DNA from 2 places in the Allorhizobium ampelinum S4 genome. Region 1 is predicted to be linked to the other one. Evidence: predicted binding sites of a transcription regulator. Region 1 holds the regulator's gene; the other holds the start of a gene.
What was found. The regulator LexA, encoded in region 1, represses DNA repair genes until DNA is damaged. The targets are predictions, from matches to a motif close to TGTTCNNNNTGTGTTCNG.
Positions count from the first base shown of each region.

Region 2: the regulator LexA is predicted to act here: its motif matches at 2,031-2,048, upstream of AVI_RS17200 (helicase-related protein).

Region 1 is NC_011989.1:2,110,129-2,115,908, reverse strand. It holds gene AVI_RS10080 (ComEC/Rec2 family competence protein) at 1-1,658, shown strand, start outside; gene lexA (transcriptional repressor LexA) at 1,639-2,358, opposite strand; gene AVI_RS10070 (pseudouridine-5'-phosphate glycosidase) at 2,749-3,672, opposite strand; gene AVI_RS10065 (carbohydrate kinase family protein) at 3,669-4,634, opposite strand; gene recA (recombinase RecA) at 4,881-5,780, shown strand, end outside.
Region 2 is NC_011989.1:3,661,794-3,667,573, forward strand. It holds gene AVI_RS17185 (acetyl-CoA C-acetyltransferase) at 1-182, shown strand, start outside; gene phbB (beta-ketoacyl-ACP reductase) at 529-1,254, shown strand; gene AVI_RS17195 (YMGG-like glycine zipper-containing protein) at 1,350-1,607, opposite strand; gene AVI_RS29700 (DUF3309 family protein) at 1,642-1,797, opposite strand; gene AVI_RS17200 (helicase-related protein) at 2,261-5,404, shown strand; gene AVI_RS17205 (RNA-binding S4 domain-containing protein) at 5,408-5,780, shown strand, end outside.

The DNA of each region.
Region 1 (5,780 bases):
TCGCCGGATTCGACCTTTGGCGCCAACGCCCAAGAATGCCTCCCATCCTGCCGGCGATCCCGGCGCTGACAGTGCTGAAGCCGTTGATGACGCTGGTCAGCGGCATTCTGATGACCTCTGCACTTGGCGGTTTTTCCACAGCGATGTTTTCAGCGGCGCATTTCCACCGGGTCGGATTGCATGGGTTGGAGGCAAATCTCCTGGCGGCTCCCCTTATGTCGATGCTTGTCATGCCAGCGGCGATGATCGGCGTGCTGCTCATGCCGTTCGGTCTGGACCAATGGCCGATCCAGTTGATGGGGCTTGGCCTTGAGGGCGTATTGATGATTGCCAGCAAGGTCGCGAGCTGGGGTAATGGCTTCACCTTCGGCCGGTTCGAGTGGTGGTTTCTGCCGGTCTCGGCAACCGGCCTGCTGATACTGACCCTGATGAAGACGCGGCTGCGGCTGATTGGCGTGGCGATGATGCTGACGGCGTTTGGCTATGAGGCGATAAAAACCGATCCGCCACTGCCCGATCTCGCCATATCCGAAGATGGCCAACTGTTCGCTCTCTTTCGGACCGACGACCGCCATCTCTTGACCATCGCCACCAACAAGAAGCGTCCGCCGAGTTTCATTTTCAACCAATGGCGCTCAGTGCTCGACATTGCCGATCCGATTGCGCCTGAAATATTGCCCAAGCTGGCAGCTGTTGAGATCGAGACAGGCCAACAGGGCGCGGGGAAAGGCGAGGACAAGGCGCGGGAAACAACGCGGGCCGGAAAAACAAAGACGGGGGGCCAAAAAGTCAAGGGAAGAGAGCCAGTAGAGCCGCAACAGGCGATGGCGGAGATGACGACGGCAAAGGAGAAGGCCGATAAAAAACCTGATCTTTTCCATTGCCGCACCGATGCCTTTTGCCTCGCGAGGCTCAGCAATGGTTGGACCGTCAGCCTGGTGCAGAACCGCGACTACAACCAGGCCGCTTGCGCCCTGTCCGACCTGATCGTTTCGACTGAGGCCGGCCGTGATGCCGAATGTAAGGCGCCGATAGCATCCACTATTCCCTCAGAAAAAAACGAAACCACCGTTACCCGGGAGCCTGCGGAAGACGCGACTGGGGCGGACGTTGAAATTGAACGGATCATGGCCGATGGTGACATGCTGCCATCTGACAACAGCAGCCCGTCCGTTCGCTCCCAAACGATCAGCCGAACGCAAGCGGGAGACATTTCTGCAGCCAGTGTAACGACGGTACCGGGGAAGGGTGTTGCAGTGCCCACAGATAGCCAAGTGAAGGGCGGCGCCTCAAACTCAGACCAGAATTCCCCGTCCCTAATAGAAGCGGGCGAACCTCTCGCCTTCTTGCAAACCGAGAAGGCCGCTAACGCTGGACCGATGCTGTCACGTCCCCCGAAAGTCCTGACCCGTAACGATCTGCGACGGTTCGGTGCAATGGAGATCACGCTTGGTGATCCCGCCACCCGAACGCTGCATATCGTTACGGCATTTCAAAATCAGTATCGGCCCTGGACCCGCCATCGTTATTTCGACTGGCGCAGCAATCGCTATGATCGACCGAATGGTACGGCCCACGCCAATGTTCCATCTGCTGCCAGCGACGACGTCCAGTCAGGCGCTGGAGATGTCAGTGAGCTTAGTGATAGCGACGAATAAGACCGACAAGCTTGCCCTGGATTTTTACCCGGTCCGGTCCGAAAATCCGGGTCTCATAGGCCGGATTGGCAGCTTCCAGCGCGATGGACGCCCCACGGCGGCGGAAGCGTTTCAACGTGGCTTCCTCATCGTCTACCAGAGCAACGACGATATCGCCCGGATTGGCGGTGGTGGCGTTGCGGATGATCACCGTGTCGCCATCGAGAATGCCAGCTTCGATCATCGAATCGCCTTTGACCTCAAGGGCGTAATGTTCGCCGCTGCCCAGCATTTCCATCGGCACGGAAATGTCATGGGTGTTGTTCTGGATAGCGGAGATCGGCACGCCTGCCGCGATACGGCCCATGACAGGTATGGATGAGGAATTGCGTACTTCCTCGACCTGTTTGGCCGGAGCGGATGGAACTGCCTGCAACTTGCCTCGGCTGCCTTCAATGACGGATGGCGAAAATCCTGTACGTCGGGGCGGTATGCTGGAGGTCATGGCCTCTGGCAGCTTGATAACTTCCAGCGCTCGTGCACGGTTTGGCAAGCGACGGATGAAACCGCGCTCTTCCAAAGCGGTGATCAGCCGGTGAATGCCGGATTTTGAGGCGAGGTCCAGGGCATCCTTCATCTCATCGAAGGAGGGCGGCACCCCAGACTCCTTCATGCGCTCGTGTATAAACAGCAAAAGTTCCTGTTGCTTGCGAGTCAGCATTGGGACCTACCCTTTGAATTATGAAACAAATACAGAACATACGCTATCTGTTCCAGTTGTGTTCCGCAAGTCCTTCTTGCAAATTTCCTTCGATGACGCGGCGAGAGACGGCGTTGAAGAGGAGACGAACGAGAAGCATCCTTTAAATACGGGAGGCTGAGAGGCTCCTATAGAAACAGAAAGCCTTTGCTTTATTGTCCTGACGACTGTCGGTTGGGAATGGGCAGAAAGATAGAGAAAATCGATACTATCGAAGACGTGAAATTGCGGAATGAAAGTTGGTAGCAAGTTGTTTCAGTGCGGATGGCCAACGATAAATCGACAACAATAATCTGCCGCAGTGTCTGATCGGGGACATTATCACCCCCGATCCATTTTGATATCAGTGGCTTACAGCATCGCGACGGCAATTTCCGCGGCAAGACGCGCGTTGTTTTCCACCAACGCGATATTGGTGGTCAGGCTGCGGCCGTCGGTGAGGTGATAGATTGCGTCGAGCAGGAAAGGCGTGACGGCTTTGCCAGTGATTTCCTCGCGTTCAGCCGCGGCCAGCGCCCGGCCAATATAGATTTCCATCTCCTCGCGCGCGATTTCCTCTGCTTCCGGCACGGGATTGGCGATCAACATGCCGCCATCAATGCCCAATTGGTCGCGTACCTTCTGGAAATTGGCAATTGCTGCGGGGCTTTCCAGTTTAAGTGGGCTTTTCAAGCCCGATTCCCGCGACCAGAAGGCTGGAAATTCGTCGCTGTCGTAAGTCACGACAGGTACGCCACGGGTTTCCAGGACTTCCAATGTCTTGGGAATATCAAGAATAGCTTTTGCTCCGGCGCAGACGACGATGACAGGGGTGCGGGCCAGTTCTTCCAGGTCCGCTGAAATGTCAAAGCTTTCTTCTGCGCCACGATGCACGCCGCCGATGCCGCCGGTGGCAAAAACCGAGATATTGGCGCGGGCGGCAGCGATCATCGTCGCGGCTACCGTGGTAGCGCCGGTGCGGCGTTCGGCAATGGCGTAGGCGAGATCGGCACGAGAGACCTTCAGGACATCAGTCATTTGCGCCAGTTTTTGCAACTGATCTTCTTCCAGCCCGATATGCAAAACGCCTTCAATCACGGCGATGGTCGCCGGGACCGCACCACCGTCGCGAATGATTGCCTCCACGCTTTGCGCCATCTCGACATTTTTCGGATAGGGCATGCCATGGGTGATAATGGTGGATTCCAGCGCGACAATAGGCGCATTGCGCGTCTTGGCCGCAGCCACTTCGCGGGCGTATACGATGGGCAGGAGCGGAGAAATCGAACGGGTCATGATCGGGAACTCGTTTGGCGGGGAAGGGCGCGCGGCTCGCCAACAAGGTCAAGGCGCGCGGCGAGGCGATCTGCGGTGAGGTCCTCGTCTGTTGCCCTGTCAGATAGCAGGGTCAGGCCAGCCAAAGCAACACCGTGGCGCAGCGCCAGCGGCAAGGAACTGTCATTCACTCTTTGCGAAAGCACCCCCGCACAAAGCGAATCGCCAGCTCCGGTCACATCGGCCAGTGCGTCCAGTGGCGGCGGGGTCAAGGCATAGTCACCGCTTGGATCAAAGGCAACGACCGGTCCCGCACCATTGGTGACAACGCCGCCATGGAGGCCTTTGGCGCGAAGCAGATCCGGCCAATCAGAAGGGGCATCCGGTTTTGTTCCCGCCAGAACCGCTGCTTCAGCGCTGTTGAGAAACAGCATATCGAACCTATCGAGGCAGTCGGCGTATCGCACCACCTTGGCCGGTGAAATGCCGATCCCGGCCAGAGGCTTGGCAAGCTCACGCGCCATGGCCGCAATCGCCTCCAGCGTCTCTTGCGGCAGGTTGGCATCAACCAGCAAAACGCGTGTGGCTTCGAAAGATTCGCGAACGGCGCGTACTTTCAGCCGGCGTGGCGAGAACAAGCGGTAGAGCTCCATATCGGCCAAGCCGATCACCAGATTGCCGTCTTTTTCCAAAATAGCAGTGTAGCTTGGGGTGCTCCGATCCAAAAAGGTGAAGGGCCGGTCGTCGACGCCAGCCGCTTCGGCGGCGACCGCCACCCGTTGGCCAAGCGCATCGCCGCCGCGGGGGCTGATCATAGCAACATTCAATCCAAGTCGTGCCAGGGCGCGCGCCGCGTTGAAGCCACCGCCGCCCGGTTCTTCCAACCATCGCCCCGGATTGCTGGCGCCAGCAATGGTTTCCGCATCGATGCGTCCGCGCCGATCGATATGCGCGCCGCCCAGAACGAGAATGTCGAGACTCATACCTGCCAGCCTCCTGGAAACAGTGGAAATTCGAATCGCGAAGGCGTCATTCCGAAGGGTACGATGGGCTGAAAACCAACTTCTCTTAACGGCCAATGCCATGGAAACATTAAGAGAACACCCGTCAGATTAAAAAATAAACACAAAGACTTGGGCAAGACTTGCAAGAACGGAACAAACCATGTACATAGTTCGTGTCTGCTGTTTCGTTGCCTACGCGGCTTCAATAACCTAAAGGTGGTTCAAATGTCACAAAATTCTTTGCGGCTCGTAGAGGACAAAACGGTGGATAAAAGCAAGGCATTGGAAGCGGCCCTGTCGCAGATCGAGCGATCGTTCGGCAAGGGCTCGATCATGAAGCTCGGCGCGAACGAGAAAATCGTGGAGGTTGAAACCGTATCGACAGGCTCTCTCAGCCTCGATATCGCGCTCGGCATTGGTGGTCTTCCCAAAGGCCGTATCATTGAAATTTATGGACCGGAAAGCTCCGGTAAAACCACGCTTGCGCTGCAAACCATTGCCGAAGCCCAGAAAAAGGGCGGTGTTTGCGCCTTTGTCGATGCCGAGCATGCGCTGGATCCGGTTTATGCCCGCAAACTGGGTGTTGATCTCCAGAATTTGCTGATCTCACAGCCAGATACCGGTGAACAGGCACTGGAAATCACCGATACGCTGGTGCGTTCGGGGGCGATCGATGTGCTGGTGATCGACTCGGTTGCGGCCTTGACACCGAAAGCTGAAATCGAAGGCGAAATGGGCGATAGCCTGCCGGGCATGCAGGCGCGGTTGATGAGCCAGGCGCTGCGCAAGCTGACGGGCTCGATCTCGCGTTCGAACTGCATGGTCGTTTTCATCAACCAGATTCGTATGAAGATTGGCGTGATGTTCGGTTCCCCGGAAACGACGACCGGTGGTAACGCGTTGAAATTCTACGCTTCGGTTCGTCTCGATATTCGCCGTATCGGCGCGGTCAAGGACCGGGAAGAGATCGTTGGCAACCAGACCCGCGTCAAAGTGGTCAAGAACAAGATGGCGCCGCCCTTCAAGCAGGTGGAATTCGACATCATGTATGGCGAAGGCGTGTCGAAGACCGGTGAATTGGTCGATCTGGGCGTCAAGGCTGGGATTGTTGAGAAGGCCGGTGCG
Region 2 (5,780 bases), 1.6 Mb from region 1:
ATACGTCAATCGTCAATGTCAATGGCGGCGCCATTGCCATCGGCCACCCGGTCGGGGCGTCTGGTGCCCGTATTCTCAACACCCTGCTGTTTGAAATGAAACGGCGCGGCGCAAAGAAGGGTCTGGCGACCCTGTGCATCGGTGGTGGCATGGGCGTTGCCATGTGCATCGAAGGTCTCTGAGCCTATCGAGCCAGAAGCCCGATGGGGAACCATCGGGCTTCTGATATCGTAAACGGTGAGGGTATCGCCTGATCGCCACCCTTTTCTTTTACCGGATGGAATCAACGGAACTGGTTTCAGCGGCGGACCGCATGCGCACCGCCAAGACAATAAACGAGCCGGGAACCGATCCGGCCATATTTTACCTGCATCATTCCAGTTCAATGTTTCCGGCGTCAAACCGTAGTGACTGGCGTTCTCTGTGTATTTCGCAGAAACACCCATTGAATTGGGGGATGTCACTCCTTGCCCCCTAGGGTAACGGAGAGACGTAACACAAGAAAACACTTATTGAGAGGAGACTGGAATGAGCAGGGTAGCTTTGGTAACCGGCGGAACACGTGGCATCGGCGCAGCAATTTCAACGGCATTGAAGGCAGCTGGATATACGGTTGCCGCCAATTATGCTGGCAATGACGAGGCCGCAAAGGCATTTGAAGCCGAAACCGGCATTCCGGTCTTTAAATGGGACGTCTCCTCCTACGAGGCTTGCAAGCAGGGCATTGCTACCGTCGAGGCGGCCCTCGGGCCGGTTGAAATCCTGGTCAACAACGCTGGCATTACCCGTGATGCCATGTTCCATAAAATGACGCCTGAGCAGTGGAACGATGTGATCGGCACCAATCTGAGCGGTCTGTTCAATGTCACCCACCCGGTCTGGACGGGCATGCGCGACCGCAGCTTTGGCCGCGTCATCAACATTTCCTCCATCAACGGCCAGAAGGGCCAGATGGGCCAAGCCAATTATTCTGCCGCCAAGGCTGGCGATCTCGGCTTTACCAAGGCGCTTGCCCAGGAAGGTGCGGCGAAGAATATTACCGTTAACGCCATTTGCCCGGGCTATATCGGCACGGAAATGGTCCGGGCGATCCCGGAAAAAGTCTTGAACGAGCGGATCATTCCGCAAATTCCAGTCGGACGCCTCGGCGAACCGGAGGAAATTGCCCGTATCGTGGTGTTTCTCGCGTCCGATGACGCCGGTTTCATCACCGGCTCAACGATTTCCGCCAATGGTGGCCAATTCTTCGTCTGACTGCATCGGCTTTGCTCCACCCGCTATTGCCTTATCCCAACAAACAAAAGCCGCCGGATCGCTCCGGCGGCTTTTCGCATTCAAATCTATGCCGCTTAGCGGCAGCGGCGCTCGTATTGGCGACCGTAACGGTCACGGTAAACGCAGTAGCCACGACGCTCTGTTGACTGGCCAATCAAAGCGCCAATCACACCACCGCCGACGGCACCCACCGCAGCACCACCAACCGAATTGGTAGCAACACCACCGATGACCGCGCCGGATGCTGCACCAATCGAGGCACCGCGCTCCGTCGGCGTACAAGACGCAATCATCGGCAAGAGCATGGCGACTGCAATCACTGTCTTTTTCATAAAAACTTCCTCTTCTTCCTGGCCTGGATAACCGTCAGATACGGCCCATAAGCAGCAGAATAATGATGATGACCACAACCAAACCCAAGCCGCCGGACGGACCATAGCCCCAGTTGCGGCTATGACCCCAAGTCGGAAGCGCCCCAAGCAGCAACAATATGAGGATGATGACGAGAATTGTGCCTAGCATGGTGTTTCCCTTTACTTTTCAGCATGTCTTAATTCATGTGACCCTATAATGATCCTGGTCCTGTATTGTTCCACCCGGTCTGCCCTTTCCTCTACAAGGCACTGTTTCAAACACCGGCACTGTTTTCGGTTGTAAGTGGCCTCCATCATCTTGCTCGCCTCAGGCCAGTGACCCACAAGATGAAGCTTGGAACAAAACATGAAAGAGGAGGAGTCAGTGATTCGTCGCCGATTCGTTCTTTAGCTGTTCCGAATCAAAGCCCGGCGCGCAAAACAACCAAAATACACCACAACCGGAGGTTATTTCCCTCCTATTCGCCTCTGGAACCGGAAAAGCAGCTCCAGGGCAATTCTTTTCTTGCCTTTGCGCCAAGGCATCGCCATGTGTGGTCCCGAAGGAAGATAGGCTGTTGCCATCTTCTTTTGACAGTGCAGTCCGGAGCGACGATTTGACTTCGCAACCCATGATCCTGAGCGGCCGCAGCGTGATTGCTGTGCTGGGGCCGACCAATACGGGCAAGACCCATTATGCCATCGAGCGCATGGTTGCCCATGGGTCAGGTATGATCGGCCTGCCTTTACGGCTGCTGGCGCGCGAAGTTTACACCAGGCTGGTCGAGCGGGTCGGCGCGGCGCATGTCGCCCTCATCACGGGCGAGGAAAAGATCACCCCGCCCAATACACGGTTTTCTGTCTGCACCGTCGAAGCGCTGCCGCGCGAGACCAAAGTCGCGTTCGTGGCCATTGATGAAATCCAGTTGGCGGGCGATCTCGAGCGCGGCCATATTTTTACCGACCGGCTTTTGCATCTGCGCGGACGCGAGGAAACCCTGTTGCTAGGCTCGGCGACCATGAAGCCGATCCTTCAGCATCTTCTGCCGGGTATTACTGTCGTTGAGCGTCCACGCCTGTCGCAGCTGTTTTATGCTGGCGAAAAGAAGATCACCCGGCTGCCGCAGCGCACGGCAATCGTCGCCTTCTCCGCCGACGAGGTGTATTCCATTGCCGAATTGATCCGTCGCCAGCGCGGCGGGGCGGCTGTGGTGCTCGGCGCACTCAGCCCGCGCACCCGCAATGCCCAGGTCGGCCTCTATCAGTCCGGCGATGTCGAATATCTTGTGGCGACCGATGCGATCGGCATGGGCCTGAACCTCGATGTCGATCATGTTGCCTTTGCCCAGGACCGCAAGTTCGATGGCTATCAGTTCCGCAATCTCAATCCCGGAGAACTGGGCCAGATTGCCGGGCGCGCCGGACGCCATCTGAAAGATGGCACGTTCGGCGTCACAGGACGGGTCGATCCCTTTGAGCCGGAACTGGTGGAACGGTTGCAAAGCCATCATTTCGATCCGGTCAAGGTGCTGCAATGGCGCACCGCCCAATTCGATTTTTCCTCGATTGCCAACCTGCGCCGCAGCCTCGATGCCGCCCCTAAGGTGGCGGGACTGGTGCGGGCGCTGCCAGCAATCGATCAGCAGGCGCTAGATTATCTGGCCCGCTATCCGGAAGTCCAGGACCTTGCTTCGTCGCCAAATCGCGTCTCGCTGCTGTGGGATGCCTGCGCATTACCGGATTATCGGCGAATTACCCCGGCACAACATGCCGATCTGATTCTTACCCTCTATTCCGACCTTGCCCGGCACGGTAGTGTGAACGAAGATTTCATGGCAGAGCAGGTGCATCGCTCCGACCGGACAGACGGCGAGATAGATACTCTTTCTGCGCGCATTGCGCAGATCCGAACTTGGACGTATGTGTCGAACCGGCCAGGTTGGCTTGCCGATCCGACACACTGGCAAGAAAAGACGCGGGAAATCGAAGATCGATTGTCTGACGCGTTACATGAAAGGTTGACGAAACGCTTTGTTGATCGCAGGACATCTGTGCTTATGAAGCGCTTGAGAGAGAATGGGATGCTGGAAGCTGAAATCAGTGTGAACGGTGATGTCTTCGTTGAGGGACATCACGTGGGCCAACTCTCCGGATTCCGGTTTACGCCGATCTCTGGAACCGAGGGGCCGGACGCCAAGGCGGTGCAAACTGCTGCCCAAAAGGCGCTTGGCCTGGAATTCGAAGCGCGGGCTGCAAGATTGCATGCTTCGGGCAATGGGGATCTGGCGCTCAGTTCCGACGGTCTCGTCCGGTGGCTGGGTGATCCCGTCGCCCGGCTGACCGGCTCGGATCACATCATGCGCCCCCGCATTCTGCTGCTGGCGGACGAACCGCTGAGCGGCAATGCGCGCGAGCACGTCGTCGCCCGCATCGAGCGCTTCGTCAATCATCATATCTCGACCATTCTGAAGCCACTCGACGATCTGTCGCGGGCCGAGGACTTGCAGGGCCTCTCCAAGGGATTGGCCTTCCAGCTGGTGGAAGGGCTTGGAATTCTGTTCCGCCGCGACGTCACCGAAGAGGTCAAGTCGCTGGACCAGGATGCACGCGCCTCCATGCGCCGCTACGGCGTGCGCTTCGGCGCCTATCACATCTTCATGCCAGCCCTGTTGAAGCCAGCACCGGCCGAGCTGATCACCCTGCTCTGGGCCTTGAAGAACGATGGCCTGGACAAGCCAGGCTATGGCGATCTCATTCCGGTTCTGGCCGCAGGCCGCACCTCAGTGGTGACTGATCCGAGCTTTGAGCGCAATTTCTATAAGCTGGCGGGCTTCCGCTTCCTGGGCAAGCGGGCCGTGCGCATCGATATTCTGGAGCGGTTGGCGGATCTGATCCGTCCATTGTTGCAATGGAAGCCGGGCACCACGCCGCGCCCGGACGGGGCTTACGATGGCCGCCGCTTCACCACTACCACGGCCATGCTCTCCATCCTCGGTGCGACACCCGATGACATGGAAGAAATCCTGAAAGGCCTCGGCTACCGCGCCGATGCGGTCAAGGCAGAAGAGGCCCAGGCCTTCCTTGGCACCCAGGATGACAAGCCTGCCGCAGCAGCTGCCAATGCACCAACGCAGACAGCCGAAAGCGTCGAAAAAACCGACGAAGACGATGCGGATCAGCATGGTGAAGCCTCAGCGACGGAAACTGTCGCTGCTGAACCGGCAGTGCTCGAGACCGTTCCAAATGCTGAGATCAGCGCCGAAGCAACGACAGAAGCATCGGCGGAGGTCAAAGAGGCCGAAGTTGCAGCGACCGAGGCTCCATCCGCTGACCTTCTTGCCAATCCGGAAGGACCAACCGAACCCAAGCCGGTTCTGCTGTGGCGTCCTGGTGGACGCAACGACAACCAGCGCCAGGCCGGACGTCCACAACAGGGCGACCGCCGTCCGCAGGGTGCAAAGCGCGCCCCGCAGCAGGGCGAGCAGAAGCCGGACGCTCGTACCGAAGGTGCCCGTACAGAAGGTGGACGTGACCGCGACGACAAGCGCCGCGAGGGTGGCCATCACGGCAAGCCCCGCGACCGGGACGGCAACCGCGACAAGCACGCAAACCGGGGCGACCGCGATGATCGCGGTCCGCGTAAAGACCGCGACAGGGACACAAAATCAACCCAGCCGCAGCGTTTCGAGGCAAAGCCGCCACGCAAGGAAAAGCCGATCGATCCGGATTCTCCTTTCGCCAAACTGGCTGCCTTGAAGGAGCAGATGAAGAAGTAAGCCATGAGCGAACAACAGCCACTCGCCGGACCCTCTCAACGGATCGACAAGTGGCTGTTTTTTGCGCGAATTTTCAAATCCCGAACGCTGGCCCAGCAGCAGATCGTCTCGGGCCGGGTACGGGTCAATGGCAAACCGGGCAAGCAGCCCAGCATCATTGTCCGGCCCGGCGACGTGCTGGATATCACCCTTCCAAATCACGACATGAAACTTGTCGTTCGCCAGCCCGGCACGCATCGCGGCCCTTACGAGCAGGCGAAACTGCTCTATGAAGACCAGTCACCGCCGCGCCCGCCCCGAGACGCCATGACCGCTTTCGAACAGGCACAAAGACTTCCCGGCTCAGGCCGTCCGAGCAAGCGCGAGCGCCGGCAAG